2 regions of the Pseudoalteromonas ulvae UL12 genome follow, and region 1 is predicted to be linked to the other one. Evidence: predicted binding sites of a transcription regulator. Region 1 holds the regulator's gene; the other holds the start of a gene.
What was found. The regulator FliA, encoded in region 1, starts transcription of late flagellar genes. The targets are predictions, from matches to a motif close to CTAAAGNTNNNNNNNNNNNNGCCGATA.
Positions count from the first base shown of each region.

Region 2: a site for FliA is predicted at 3,048-3,074, ahead of PULV_RS17515 (HAMP domain-containing methyl-accepting chemotaxis protein). Genes of this name have one in related genera too.

Region 1 is NZ_AQHJ01000027.1:342,532-348,768, reverse strand. Features, by position in the region: gene flhA (flagellar biosynthesis protein FlhA) at 1-125, shown strand, start outside; gene flhF (flagellar biosynthesis protein FlhF) at 145-1,548, shown strand; gene PULV_RS09665 (MinD/ParA family ATP-binding protein) at 1,541-2,398, shown strand; gene PULV_RS09660 (RNA polymerase sigma factor FliA) at 2,445-3,128, shown strand; gene cheY (chemotaxis response regulator CheY) at 3,174-3,557, shown strand; gene PULV_RS09650 (protein phosphatase CheZ) at 3,575-4,345, shown strand; gene PULV_RS09645 (chemotaxis protein CheA) at 4,362-6,237, shown strand, end outside.
Region 2 is NZ_AQHJ01000034.1:180,663-186,899, reverse strand. Features, by position in the region: gene surA (peptidylprolyl isomerase SurA) at 1-12, shown strand, start outside; gene pdxA (4-hydroxythreonine-4-phosphate dehydrogenase PdxA) at 15-1,004, shown strand; gene rsmA (16S rRNA (adenine(1518)-N(6)/adenine(1519)-N(6))-dimethyltransferase RsmA) at 1,004-1,810, shown strand; gene apaG (Co2+/Mg2+ efflux protein ApaG) at 1,794-2,183, shown strand; gene PULV_RS17520 (symmetrical bis(5'-nucleosyl)-tetraphosphatase) at 2,183-2,992, shown strand; gene PULV_RS17515 (HAMP domain-containing methyl-accepting chemotaxis protein) at 3,119-5,134, shown strand; gene recA (recombinase RecA) at 5,623-6,237, opposite strand, start outside.

The sequences.
Region 1 (6,237 bases):
GAATGCTGAGAACGGTTTTATCGCGATTTGTTAAACATACATTACCAGGTTTAAGGGTGATGTCTTATCAAGAAGTACCGGATGAAAAGCAAATAAAGATTGTCAGCTCTGTAGGTCAGCAATAGTTTGGACAAGGGGTAATTTATGAAGATTAAACGTTTTTTTGCTAAAGATATGCGTACTGCACTCAATGAAGTCAAAGAAGAGTTGGGTGTTGATGCAGTTATTATGTCGAATAAGAAAATGGCTAATGGTGTTGAGATTGTCGCGGCCGTTGATCATGAACGTGCCCCTGTAAAACGTGCACCTGCGCAAGTTCGAGCGCCGATCAGTGAAAGAATGTCTGATTACGGTGTTAAAAATGAGCAAGTTGTTAGACCACAAGCTATCAGTAGAGCGCCTGAGCCTGAAGCGAAAATAGCAGATAGTTTAGAGGCTCTGTTGAATCGTCAAGCAACAAAACCGCAAACAAATAACTTTTCAAGCATGTTGGAAGAACAGCAAAAGCCTAAGGCAGAACATTGGTATAAAGGCCCTGAAGATGATTTCTCACAGCCAGAAAGAGATACAAAACAAACTGTAGCTAAGCCAGCTGCGAACCTTTCTAAAAGTGATGATGAAATCAAGGCAATGAAAGATGAAATGCTTGCCATTCGCCAATTACTCGAACATCAAGTATCAGGTTTGATGTCACAAGATTTAGCAAGACGGGATCCTACGAAAGCTTATATGGTCGATCGGCTTAAAGGGATGGGGATTGGTGATGAGCTCGCCGATCAAATGGCTTGCTTTATCCCTGACGATGTCTCAGAGAAAAAAGCCTGGCAGGCTCTGTTAGAAATGGTGCAAAGTCAGCTTTATACGTCTAATAATGAAATTTTACGCAATGGCGGGGTGTTTGCTTTGGTTGGCCCAACAGGTGTTGGCAAAACCACAACTGTTGCAAAATTGGCCGCATTAGGCGCACAAAAATTCGGTGCGGATAAAATAGCTTTAATTACAACAGATACTTATCGCATTGGAGCCTATGAACAACTGGCAACTTATGGCAGAATCATTGGCTGTCCAGTTAAACAAGTAAAAGATGCGAATGAATTAGCAGAAATGCTTTATCATTTACGAAATAAGAGACTAGTATTAATTGACACCGCTGGCATGAGTCAACGTGATTTACGCTTAACTGAACAGTTAAATACCTTGATGAAAAATGCTCGAGTCGATATACGTAGTTACTTAGTATTGAGTGCGACAGCACAGCTTGAAGTATTACAAGAGACGGTTAAGCACTTCAAAAAGGTCCACTTAAGTGGTTGTATATTCACAAAACTTGATGAATGCTTAAGTTTAGGTGAGATTATTAGTATTGCGATTCAAAATCGTTTGCCAATAGGGTATCTTACTAATGGTCAGCGTGTGCCAGAGGATATTAGAGTGGCTAATGCAGAAAAATTAGTCAAAAAGGCTGAGCAGTTGTACGCAAAACGTGCAAACGCGCAATTTAAAAGACATCCAACCTTGGAGTCTCATGCAGTAGGGATGTATGATTAATACAGTTTTAGATCAAGCAAGTGGCCTGCGAAGAATGAATCAAAATAATCAAGCTGTAAAAGTAATTGCAGTAACAGGCGGCAAGGGAGGCGTTGGTAAAACCAATGTGTCTTTAAATATGGCAATTGCAATGGGACAACAAGGCCAAAGGGTATTGGTGTTGGATGCTGACTTAGGGTTGGCAAACTGTGATGTAATGCTAGGGCTTCGAGTTGAACGTAACTTATCGCACGTTTTATCGGGTGAATGTGAATTAGAAGATATTTTAGTTGAAGGCCCTCATGGGATCCGTATTGTCCCAGCAACTTCGGGTTCTCAGAACATGGTTGAACTTTCTCCTGCTGAACATGCGGGTCTTATCCGTGCTTTTGGTGAACTGAATGCAGACTATGATGTATTAATTGTTGATACCGCAGCAGGTATTTCTGATATGGTTTTAAGCTTTTCACGAGCTGCGCAAGATGTACTTGTGGTTGTGTGTGATGAGCCGACTTCAATTACAGATGCTTATGCCTTGATAAAAATTCTTAGCAGAGAGCATGGGGTCTACAAATTCAAAATAGTTGCTAATATGGTCCGTAGTCTACGTGAAGGCCAAGAGCTATTTGCCAAACTATCTAAAGTGACTGATCGTTTTTTAGATGTTTCTCTTGAGCTTGTTTCTACAGTTCCATTTGATGAAAATATGCGTAAATCAATCCGTAAACAAAAAACGATAGTTGATCTCTTTCCAAAGTCACCAGCTGCGATAGCATTTAAAACACTTGCGACTAAAGCAGCAAAATGGCCCATTCCAAATCAACCTTCAGGGCATTTGGAGTTCTTCATAGAAAAGCTTGTCAATCGCTAAGGCATCCTGTGTGAATAAAGTTATTGGATATAGCAATGCAGATCAAATGGCGAACATGATCGAACGACATGTCACGCTAGTTAAACGCATAGCTTACCATTTACTGGCACGTTTGCCTGCAAACGTTCAACTGGATGATTTAGTGCAATCAGGAATGATTGGTCTTATTGAAGCTGCAAAAAACTTTGATGGCTCAAAAGGCGCGAGTTTTGAAACGTATGCGGGTATCCGTATTCGTGGTGCCATGTTGGATGAAATTAGAAAGGGCGACTGGGTTCCTCGATCAGTCCATAAAAATGCCAGAATGGTTGCTCAAGCAACCGCAGAATTAGAATCTTTATTAGGGCGAGAAGTAAAAGATATAGAAGTTGCTGAAAAACTTGATATTACGCTCAATGAATACCATGATATTCTTAACGATGTAAATAGCGGTAGGATTTTAGGGATTGAAGATCTAGGGGTTGATGAAGATGTGCTCCATAACGAAGAACATTTAAACTCTAGTGACACACCCTATGTTCATACACAGACAGAGCGGTTTAATGCTTCTTTATTACAAGCAATTAAAACTTTACCTGAACGTGATGCACTGGTTTTATCTCTTTACTACAATGATGAAATGAATTTAAAAGAAATAGGTGCAATTCTTGATGTAAGTGAATCAAGAGTTAGCCAAATACATGGCCAGGCAATGATAAAGCTAAAAGCAAAAGTCAGTGACTGGATTTGAATTAGAAGTACTGTAATTTGGGTTTAAACCTCACCGGAGGATGTTTTGGATAAAAACATGAAAATTCTTGTGGTAGATGACTTTTCAACTATGAGAAGAATCATTAAAAATCTGCTTAGGGACTTAGGTTTTACTAATGTTCAAGAAGCAGATGATGGTAGCACCGCACTACCGATGTTACAAAATCAAGAATTTGATTTTGTCGTGACTGACTGGAACATGCCAGGTATGCAAGGTATTGATTTGCTCAGAGCTATTCGAGCGGATGACAACCTTAAGCATTTACCTGTGTTAATGGTGACGGCCGAGGCGAAAAAAGAACAAATCATTGCTGCAGCTCAGGCGGGTGTTAACGGCTACATAGTTAAACCGTTTACTGCCGCAACGCTGAAGACTAAATTGGATAAAGTGTTTGAGCGTCTAGGTTAAACAAGAAGGAGAGCTTCATGTCGGCCAGCGCACTACCACAAATAACACTTGATCAAGCTAAGCAGCTCGTTGAGCTTTTGGAAAATGGCGAACAAGAACAAGCAAATGAGTTGTTGTTACAAATTAGCTCAGATGAACAGTCTGAGTTATTTGCTGAAGTTGGTAAATTAACACGCCAGCTTCATGATTCACTTAAAAACTTTGAATTAGATGACAAGCTTTCTGCTTTAACTCAAGAGTCATTACCTGATGCAAAACAAAGGCTAAATTATGTCATGGAAATGACAGAGCAAGCCGCAAATAAAACAATGGATGCAATTGAAGCAAGCTTGCCTCTTGCCGATAAGTTAAATGACGAGATTAATAACTTAAAACCTTCATGGGATAGGTTAATGTCACGAAACTTAAAGTTAGGTGAGTTTAAAACCTTATGCCGTGAGCTTGATGATTTTATTCAAGGCACACAAAAAGATACACAACAGCTTCATAGCTTAATGACTCAAGTATTAATGGCTCAAGATTATCAAGATCTTACAGGGCAAGTAATTCGAAGAGTTATCGAATTAGTTAGAGAAGTAGAAGACAGCTTAATCTACATGTTAACTGTCTTTGGTTCTCCAGTTGAAGCGTCAAAAGAAGTAAAAGAAAAAAATACGATTGTAGCCGAAGTGAGTTCTACAGAACTTGATCAGGTTGCTGAAGGGCCGATTATTGATGCTGCTGAGCGCGATGATGTGGTTTCAGGTCAAGATGAAGTTGATGACTTATTATCGAGCTTAGGCTTCTAAATGGGAGAGCAGCTGCATGAGCTTTGAAGTTGATGAAGATATATTGCAGGATTTTTTGGTCGAGGCAGGTGAAATTCTCGAATTATTGTCCGAGCAATTAGTTGAATTAGAAAATAATCCAGAAGATGCAGATTTATTAAATGCTATTTTTAGAGGATTCCATACTGTTAAAGGTGGGGCCGGTTTTCTAGCAATGACGGAATTGGTAGATGCGTGTCATGGGGCTGAAAATATTTTCGATGTTCTCCGTCAAGGTAAGCGCAGAGTTACTGCAGAGTTAATGGATGTAATACTGCAAGCTCTTGATACCATTAATGAAATGTTTGCAAAGATTCAAAACAGAGAGCAACCTGAAGCCGCTTCACCTGAGTTACTCGATATACTACATAAGTTAAGTAAGCCTGAATCTGAAGATGAAGTGGTTGAAGTTGAGGCTGCTACTGAAGAGCATGAGCCTGTTAATGATTCTGAACCAGCTCAAGATGAATTTGATGACATTTTTTTTGGCGAAGATCCTGTCGCCTCCGTCGAGAGCTCCCCAAGTTCGGAATCTATCGATGATATTACAGAAGATGAATTTGAAAGTTTACTTGATGAGCTACATGGCTCGGGACAAGGGCCTGCTGTTAAGCAAGCCACAGAATCAGGAAGCTCAGATAATGATGATATCACTGATGATGAGTTTGAAAACTTACTTGATGAATTACATGGATCGGGGTCTTTTGGATCTGTAAGTACCTCAAGTGCACCACCAAAACCAGCATCAAATGTGGATGTGAGTGCTTCAGGCTCAGATGAAGAAATTACAGAAGATGAGTTTGAGTCGTTACTCGATGAGCTTCATGGTTCTGGTGCGCCAAAAGCTGTCTCAAAACCAGCAGCTGTAACGCCACCTAAAGTTGAAAAACCAGCTGAACCCAAAGTAGCGGCAGCCAAACCGACACCTGTCGCTAAGCCCGCACCTGTTGCAAAGGCTGCTGAAAAACCGGCAGTTGCTCCAGCTAAAGCACCGGCACAAAAGCCTGCAGCACCTCAAGCTGAAACCACTGTTCGTGTAGATACTAAGCGACTTGACCAAATAATGAATATGGTTGGCGAGCTAGTATTAGTGCGAAACCGCTTGGTCAGTTTAGGCACTACTGTCAGTAGTGAAAGTATGAGTAAGGCTATTTCGAATTTAGATGTGGTTACTGCTGACTTGCAAGGTGCAGTGATGAAAACACGTATGCAACCAATTAAGAAAGTGTTTGGTCGCTTTCCTCGTGTTGTACGTGATTTAGCTCGAAGTTTGAAAAAAGAAATTAACTTACTACTCGTTGGTGAAGAAACGGATTTAGATAAGAATTTAGTAGAAGCGTTAGCTGATCCATTGGTTCACTTAGTTAGGAATTCAGTTGATCATGGTATTGAAATGCCTGATGACCGTGAGGCTTCAGGTAAAGTAAGAACAGGAACTGTAACACTTTCAGCTTCGCAAGAAGGTGACCACATCTTGCTCAAAATAGAAGATGATGGCGCAGGTATGGATCCTGAAAAGCTTAAAAGTATAGCTATCGGTAAAGGTGTTATTGATGCTGATGTTGCCGCTCGCTTATCAGATACAGAGGCTTACAACTTAATCTTTGCACCTGGTTTTTCTACAAAAGAAGAAATATCTGACATCTCAGGACGAGGTGTGGGTATGGATGTTGTAAAAACTAAAATTACCCAATTAAATGGTTCAATAAATATTGAATCACAAAAAGGTGTAGGGACAACTTTAGAAATTAAAGTTCCACTAACTTTGGCAATTTTACCGACCTTGATGGTAATGGTTGGGAAACAGACGTTTGCTTTGCCTCTTGCTGGCGTCAGTGAAATATTCCATTTAGATTTGACTAGAACTAACTTAG
Region 2 (6,237 bases), on a different contig from region 1:
GCTGACGAATAGTTATGGCACTTAGAATCGCAATTACACCAGGTGAGCCTGCCGGTATTGGTCCGGATTTGCTGATTAAATTAGCACAACGTCAATGGGATGCTCAGTTAATCGCGATTGCCGACGCTAATTTACTCACTGAACGTGCAAAGTTACTTAACTTACCGCTAACACTGATTGAATTTGATGCCAGCCAGCCCCCAACAATCCAAGCGGCAGGCCAACTATTTATCCAACAAGTGGATATGGCTGCCCCCGCTTCGCCAGGGGTTCTTGATGAAGCAAATGGGGCTTATGTTCTAGAGACGCTGAGAGTTGCCTGTGAAAACAATATCGCAGGTAATTTTGATGCTATCGTTACAGGCCCCGTGCATAAAGGGATCATCAATCAAGCCGGTATTTCATTTAGCGGCCACACAGAATATTTCGCCCAACAATCGAATACACCCGATGTTGTGATGATGCTGGCGACTGAAGGGCTGCGCGTCGCTTTAGTGACAACGCATATTCCTCTGGCTTATGTATCCAAAGCAATTACTCCAGATAGACTTCGCAAAGTCACTGAAATTCTGAACAACGACCTTCGTGAAAAATTTGCAATCGCCAATCCGCGTATTTTGGTATGTGGCCTCAACCCACACGCAGGAGAAAACGGTCATTTGGGCACCGAAGAGCTCACTACCATTATCCCTACCATGGAGCAGCTCAATAGCGAAGGCATGAATTTAATTGGTCCTTTGCCCGCTGATACGCTTTTTCAGGATAAATACCTAAATAATGCCGATGCCGTGCTTGCGATGTATCACGATCAAGGCTTACCTGTGTTAAAATATAAAGGTTTTGGTAATTCAGTGAATATCACATTGGGTTTACCGTTTATTCGAACTTCAGTTGACCATGGAACTGCGCTTGATTTAGCCGGCTCAGGTACCGCTGAAGTAGGCAGCTTTGAGCTAGCTCTCAAAGAAGCAATCCATTTAGCGACAAAAAAAGCGCAGAGTTAATGACAGATAAAGTACATTTAGGCCACAGAGCCAGAAAACGTTTTGGCCAAAACTTTTTAGACGATGCCATGATAATCGATAAAATTGTCACGGCTATCGACCCTAAGCCTGAAGACTGCTTAGTTGAAATCGGTCCAGGACTAGGTGCAATTACAGAGCCTGTAACTGACTTATCTGGCCATTTAACCGTAGTTGAACTTGATAAAGATCTGGCAGAACGACTCATCCATCATCCTTTTTTGGGTCCGAAATTAACGGTCTACCAAGGCGATGCGATGAAATTTGATTTTGCAAGCTTGGTTCCTGAAGATAAGAAAATCAAAGTCTTTGGTAACTTGCCTTACAATATTTCGACACCACTGCTTTTTCATTTGTTCGAGTTTTCAAATCACATCGAGCATATGCATTTTATGCTGCAAAAAGAAGTGGTTAAACGCATGGTCGCAAGCCCTAACTGTAAGGCTTTTGGTCGCTTAAGTGTCATGACACAGTATTATTGCCATGCAATCCCTGTGATTGAAGTCCCGCCTGAGTGCTTTAAACCGGCTCCAAAAGTGGATTCAGCAGTCATACGCCTTATCCCTAAAAAGCCAGAGCAGTTACGTGCCAAAAGCACCAAATTACTCAATACAGTCTGTTTAGAAGCCTTTAATCAACGCAGAAAAACAATTAGAAATAGTTTATCTAATTTATTAACTGCTGATGAAATGGCCACAATAGGCTTAGACATTAAGCTTAGAGCTGAAAACCTTTCTCTTGAACAATATATAGATATCGCAAATTGGTTATATGACAACAAGCAGTAATTTAGGCTCACCCATCAAAGTGAGTGTTGAAACCTTCTTTATTGAAGGACAGTCTGAGCCGGATAAAAGTAAGTTTGTGTTTGCTTACACTATCACGATTAAAAACCATAGCTTATGTAGCGCTAAGTTACTTAATCGTTACTGGTTAATAACCGATGCTGACGGCAAAGAAACGGAAGTTGAAGGTGAAGGCGTTGTAGGTGAGCAACCAACAATCGCACCTGGCGAAAGTTATAGTTACACCAGCGGCTCAGTGCTTGACACCCCTTTAGGTACGATGCAAGGCCATTACACCTTCAGAAATGAGTTTGGAACTGAATTTGAAGCACCTATTTCAGTTTTTAGATTAAGTATTCCGAACTTAGTCCACTAATGGCTGATTATATTATTGGCGATTTACAAGGTTGCTTTAACGAGTTTAAAGCAACCTTGGCAAAAATTCAGTTTAACCATAAACAAGACACGCTTTATCTAGTTGGTGACATTGTCGCTCGAGGACCTGATTCCTTAGCTTGTTTACGTTACATTCAAGCCCATCAGGATTGCATGCATACGGTACTAGGTAATCACGACCTTCATCTAATTGCCACCTACCTTTTAAATAAACAACCTAACCCAAAAGATCACCTTGAAGAATTGTTTTCAGCCCCTGATTTAGCTCAATTGATTCGTTTTTTACAATCCCAACCTTTAGCAATCTATTTAGAGCGTTACCATACCCTGATCTGTCATGCTGGCCTATCACCCGAATGGTCTCTCCAACAAGCTCTTGATGCCAATGATGACGCACAAGCCAAATACCAAGGCGAAGATGCCGCTTTTTATTTAAGCAGAATGTATGATAATCAAAGCATACATTGGCATGAAAACTTAAACGAACTGGATAAATTTAAATATACAGTTAATACTTTTACTCGCATGCGCTACTTGGATCAGGAGCTCAACTTTGATTTTGCAAGCAAAGGAAGCCCGCAACAAACACCAAAATTAACTCCTTGGTTCAATGTGAACAATCAGCAGCTAAATAATAAATTAACCATTGTTTTTGGTCATTGGGCATCATTAAATGGAAAAACTCAAAGTGAGCAATTTCAAGCCATTGATACTGGGTGTGTTTGGGGTGGAAAGCTAACAATATTGAAACTAAACGACATGCAACGAGTATCGATCGCAGCTATTTAAATTTATACTGTAATACTGCATATCTTTAAATTATCTGTTAGATTGAAACTAATGATTTAACTTATCTTGTTGGGTGCCGATAAGTTAAATAACCTCTCAGCCATTGTAGTAAATACAGGAAAACTTATGAACCTGACAGTCAGTCAGCGAATCTGGGGCGGATTCGTTTTAATTACTTTTTTACTCCTTTTAATAGGAGGCAATTCTTTAGGCAAGATTTCAAATATTAATGCTTCTGCACAACAAGTAAACCAATTATCTTTACCTGCGCTTGAAGAAAGCTCTACATTACAAGTAGAGTTCACATTAATGAGTAAACGTGCTCTACAGATATATTATAGTGAAAGTGAAAATGAGCTTAATGGATTCAAGGCTACATTCCAAAAAGCACAAAAAACCTATGAAGTTGCCAGTAACAAGCTGAGTCAGGTCGTCGACAATAACGCCCAGTTAAACCAAGCAAGCAGCCAAATAAAAACGTCATTTCAATCTTTTTTAAAGAATGTAAACAATCTACAGCAAGAAAAGTTAGCTGTCCTAAATCTAAGTTCCAAACTCACAGATCAACTTTCAGAGCTTGAAACTTCAGCCGAAGATGCGAGTACAGCTGTTTTAGATATCCTTGATAGTGTTAATTTAAAAGAAACCAATCCGGCAGCTTTTGAGGCTGCAAGTAGTATGGAAACTCGTTTTCTTTCTTTGGTTAGTACAAGTACTGATTTAATTAACGTCAAAAATGAACAAATTCTCGATACCCTTCACAATGAGCAAAAATTTAGTATTGAAAAACTTGAAGAAGGTTTCGAACTCGTTAAAAGCGCCGTTAATAATGATGAACCTGACTTAATTAGTGATCTCTATAAATACTTTAATAATGCAAAACAAATCATTACCGGCTCAGATTCACTTGCCGCAAATAAACAACGCCACCTAACGGCTCAAGCGAATGCCATAACAGAACTTAATGCATCAGAACAACATACCACAACAGCTCTAAAACAGCTTAATGAGCTTGTTTCGGTTGCCAGTAAAGTGGCTTTTGACTTACAAAGTGATGTGAACAAAGATGTTGATTCTGCTAATTTATGGACTCTTGTCGGCATGATTGTCGGTGCCTTAATTGCTGTCATAGTTGCTTATTTAACTGTGCAACGAATCGTACGTCCTTTGGCTGAAGTTAATTCTATTTTAGAAGTCGTCGCATCAGGCGATATGACGCAAAAATTAGATGACACTGGCACGGATGAATTTGGTGAATTAGCACGTAGCTGTAATCGTGTAATTGATAACCTGCGCCAATTAATTCAAGGAATTATATCTCGTTCGACCCAATTGGCTGCTGCTGCTGAGCAAACATCTGCCATCACTCGTGAATCAAGTCAGGCTATAGAAAATCAGCGTGCTCAAGTAGAACAAGCTGCCACAGCTACAACCGAAATGAGTAGCACATCTCAAGCCGTCACTCACAGCGCTGAAGAAGCCCTTAATGAAATTAAACATGCTGACAGCGAAGCTGAACGAGTCAAATCAATTTCATCTAAGAATAAAGACACGATAGAAAAGCTTGCTCAGGAAGTTGAAGGCGCGTCTATTGTTATCAATAAACTGCACAAAGACAGCGCATCTATCGGTGGTATTCTTGATGTAATTCGAGGCATTGCAGAGCAAACTAACCTATTAGCTCTGAACGCCGCGATTGAGGCTGCCCGTGCCGGCGAACAAGGACGCGGCTTTGCTGTCGTTGCTGATGAAGTACGCTCACTTGCAAGTAAAACTCAAGAATCGACCCAAGAAATTCAATCTATGATTGAGTCATTACAATCAGGCGCTCACGAAGCTGTTTCTGTAATGGCTAAAGGTAAAGAGCAAGCTGAATTTTGTGTTGAACAGTCAGAACAAGCAAGCCAAGCATTGCAGCTTATCACCAATTCCGTCTCTCAAGCGCACAATGTCAGTGAGCAGATCTCAACAGCTGCGCAAGAACAACATCATGTCTCACAAGAAATCAGTGAACGCTTAGAGTCAATTGTTGCTATTGCCGAACAAACAGCCGAAGGCGCAAACCAGACATCAAGTTCAAGTCAAGAGGTTGCGAGTTTAGCCGAAGAATTACGCCGCTCAGTGGACGAATTCAAGGTTTAAACAACACTCCTTCGAAAATATCAAAGCCAGCATTTATTGCTGGCTTTTTTAATTGCCCTAAACGGTCTCTCTTGCATTACTTACAATACAAGCATGTTTGTGGTGAATGGTGAATGGTGAATGGTGAATGGTGAATATTTTGTAGTTTAGTCATTCTAAACAATAGCACCCAGCAATGAGAAAATGCTTTATGCGAGCCCTTAGCTCTGCGTTTTTTGGATATTTTTCTGCGTTATCGATTTCTTGTGTAGCCAGACAAGGATACATCACCACAGCGCTATCTGTACCACTCCCACCCATTAGTTACAACAGCAATCACAAACGTTCAACGGCCACTATCACTTGAATTAATGCTCTTTAGCCAATAGAGATCATTACCAATTTATATTGCATTAGAGCAGCATCTTTTATGCTTTTCATTTATTAACAAAACTATAAGCAATAAAAAACGCAGCCTAAGCTGCGTTTTTTATTGAAAACTCTAATCTCTAGAGCTCTATATCTGCATCAGAAGCTAATCCCTCTGCTTCACCTTCCTCAGGCTTAATCGTAGCTTTAAGTAGTAGCATATCTCTTAATTTCAATTCTATTTCATCAGCGATTGCTGGGTTTTCTTTTAAGAACTTAATAGAGTTTGATTTACCTTGCCCTACTTTATTCCCTTGGTAGCTATACCAAGCGCCTGCTTTTTCAACTAATTTATGTTGAACACCTAAGTCAAGTAGCTCACCATGTTTAGAAATCCCTTCGCCATACATGATAATGAATTCGGCTTGCTTAAATGGTGGTGCTACTTTATTTTTGACAATTTTCACACGGGTTTCGTTACCAACAACTTCATCACCATCTTTAACTGAACCAGTACGGCGAATATCAATACGAACTGATGAGTAAAACTTCAGTGCATTACCACCTGTAGTTGTTTCTGGATTACCAAACATAACACCAATCTTCATACGGATTTGGTTAATGAAGATAACCAGTGTGTTTGAGCGTTTAATATTCGCTGTTAGCTTACGTAATGCTTGAGACATTAAACGTGCTTGCAAGCCAACATGGTGATCACCCATGTCACCTTCGATTTCGGCTTTTGGTGTTAATGC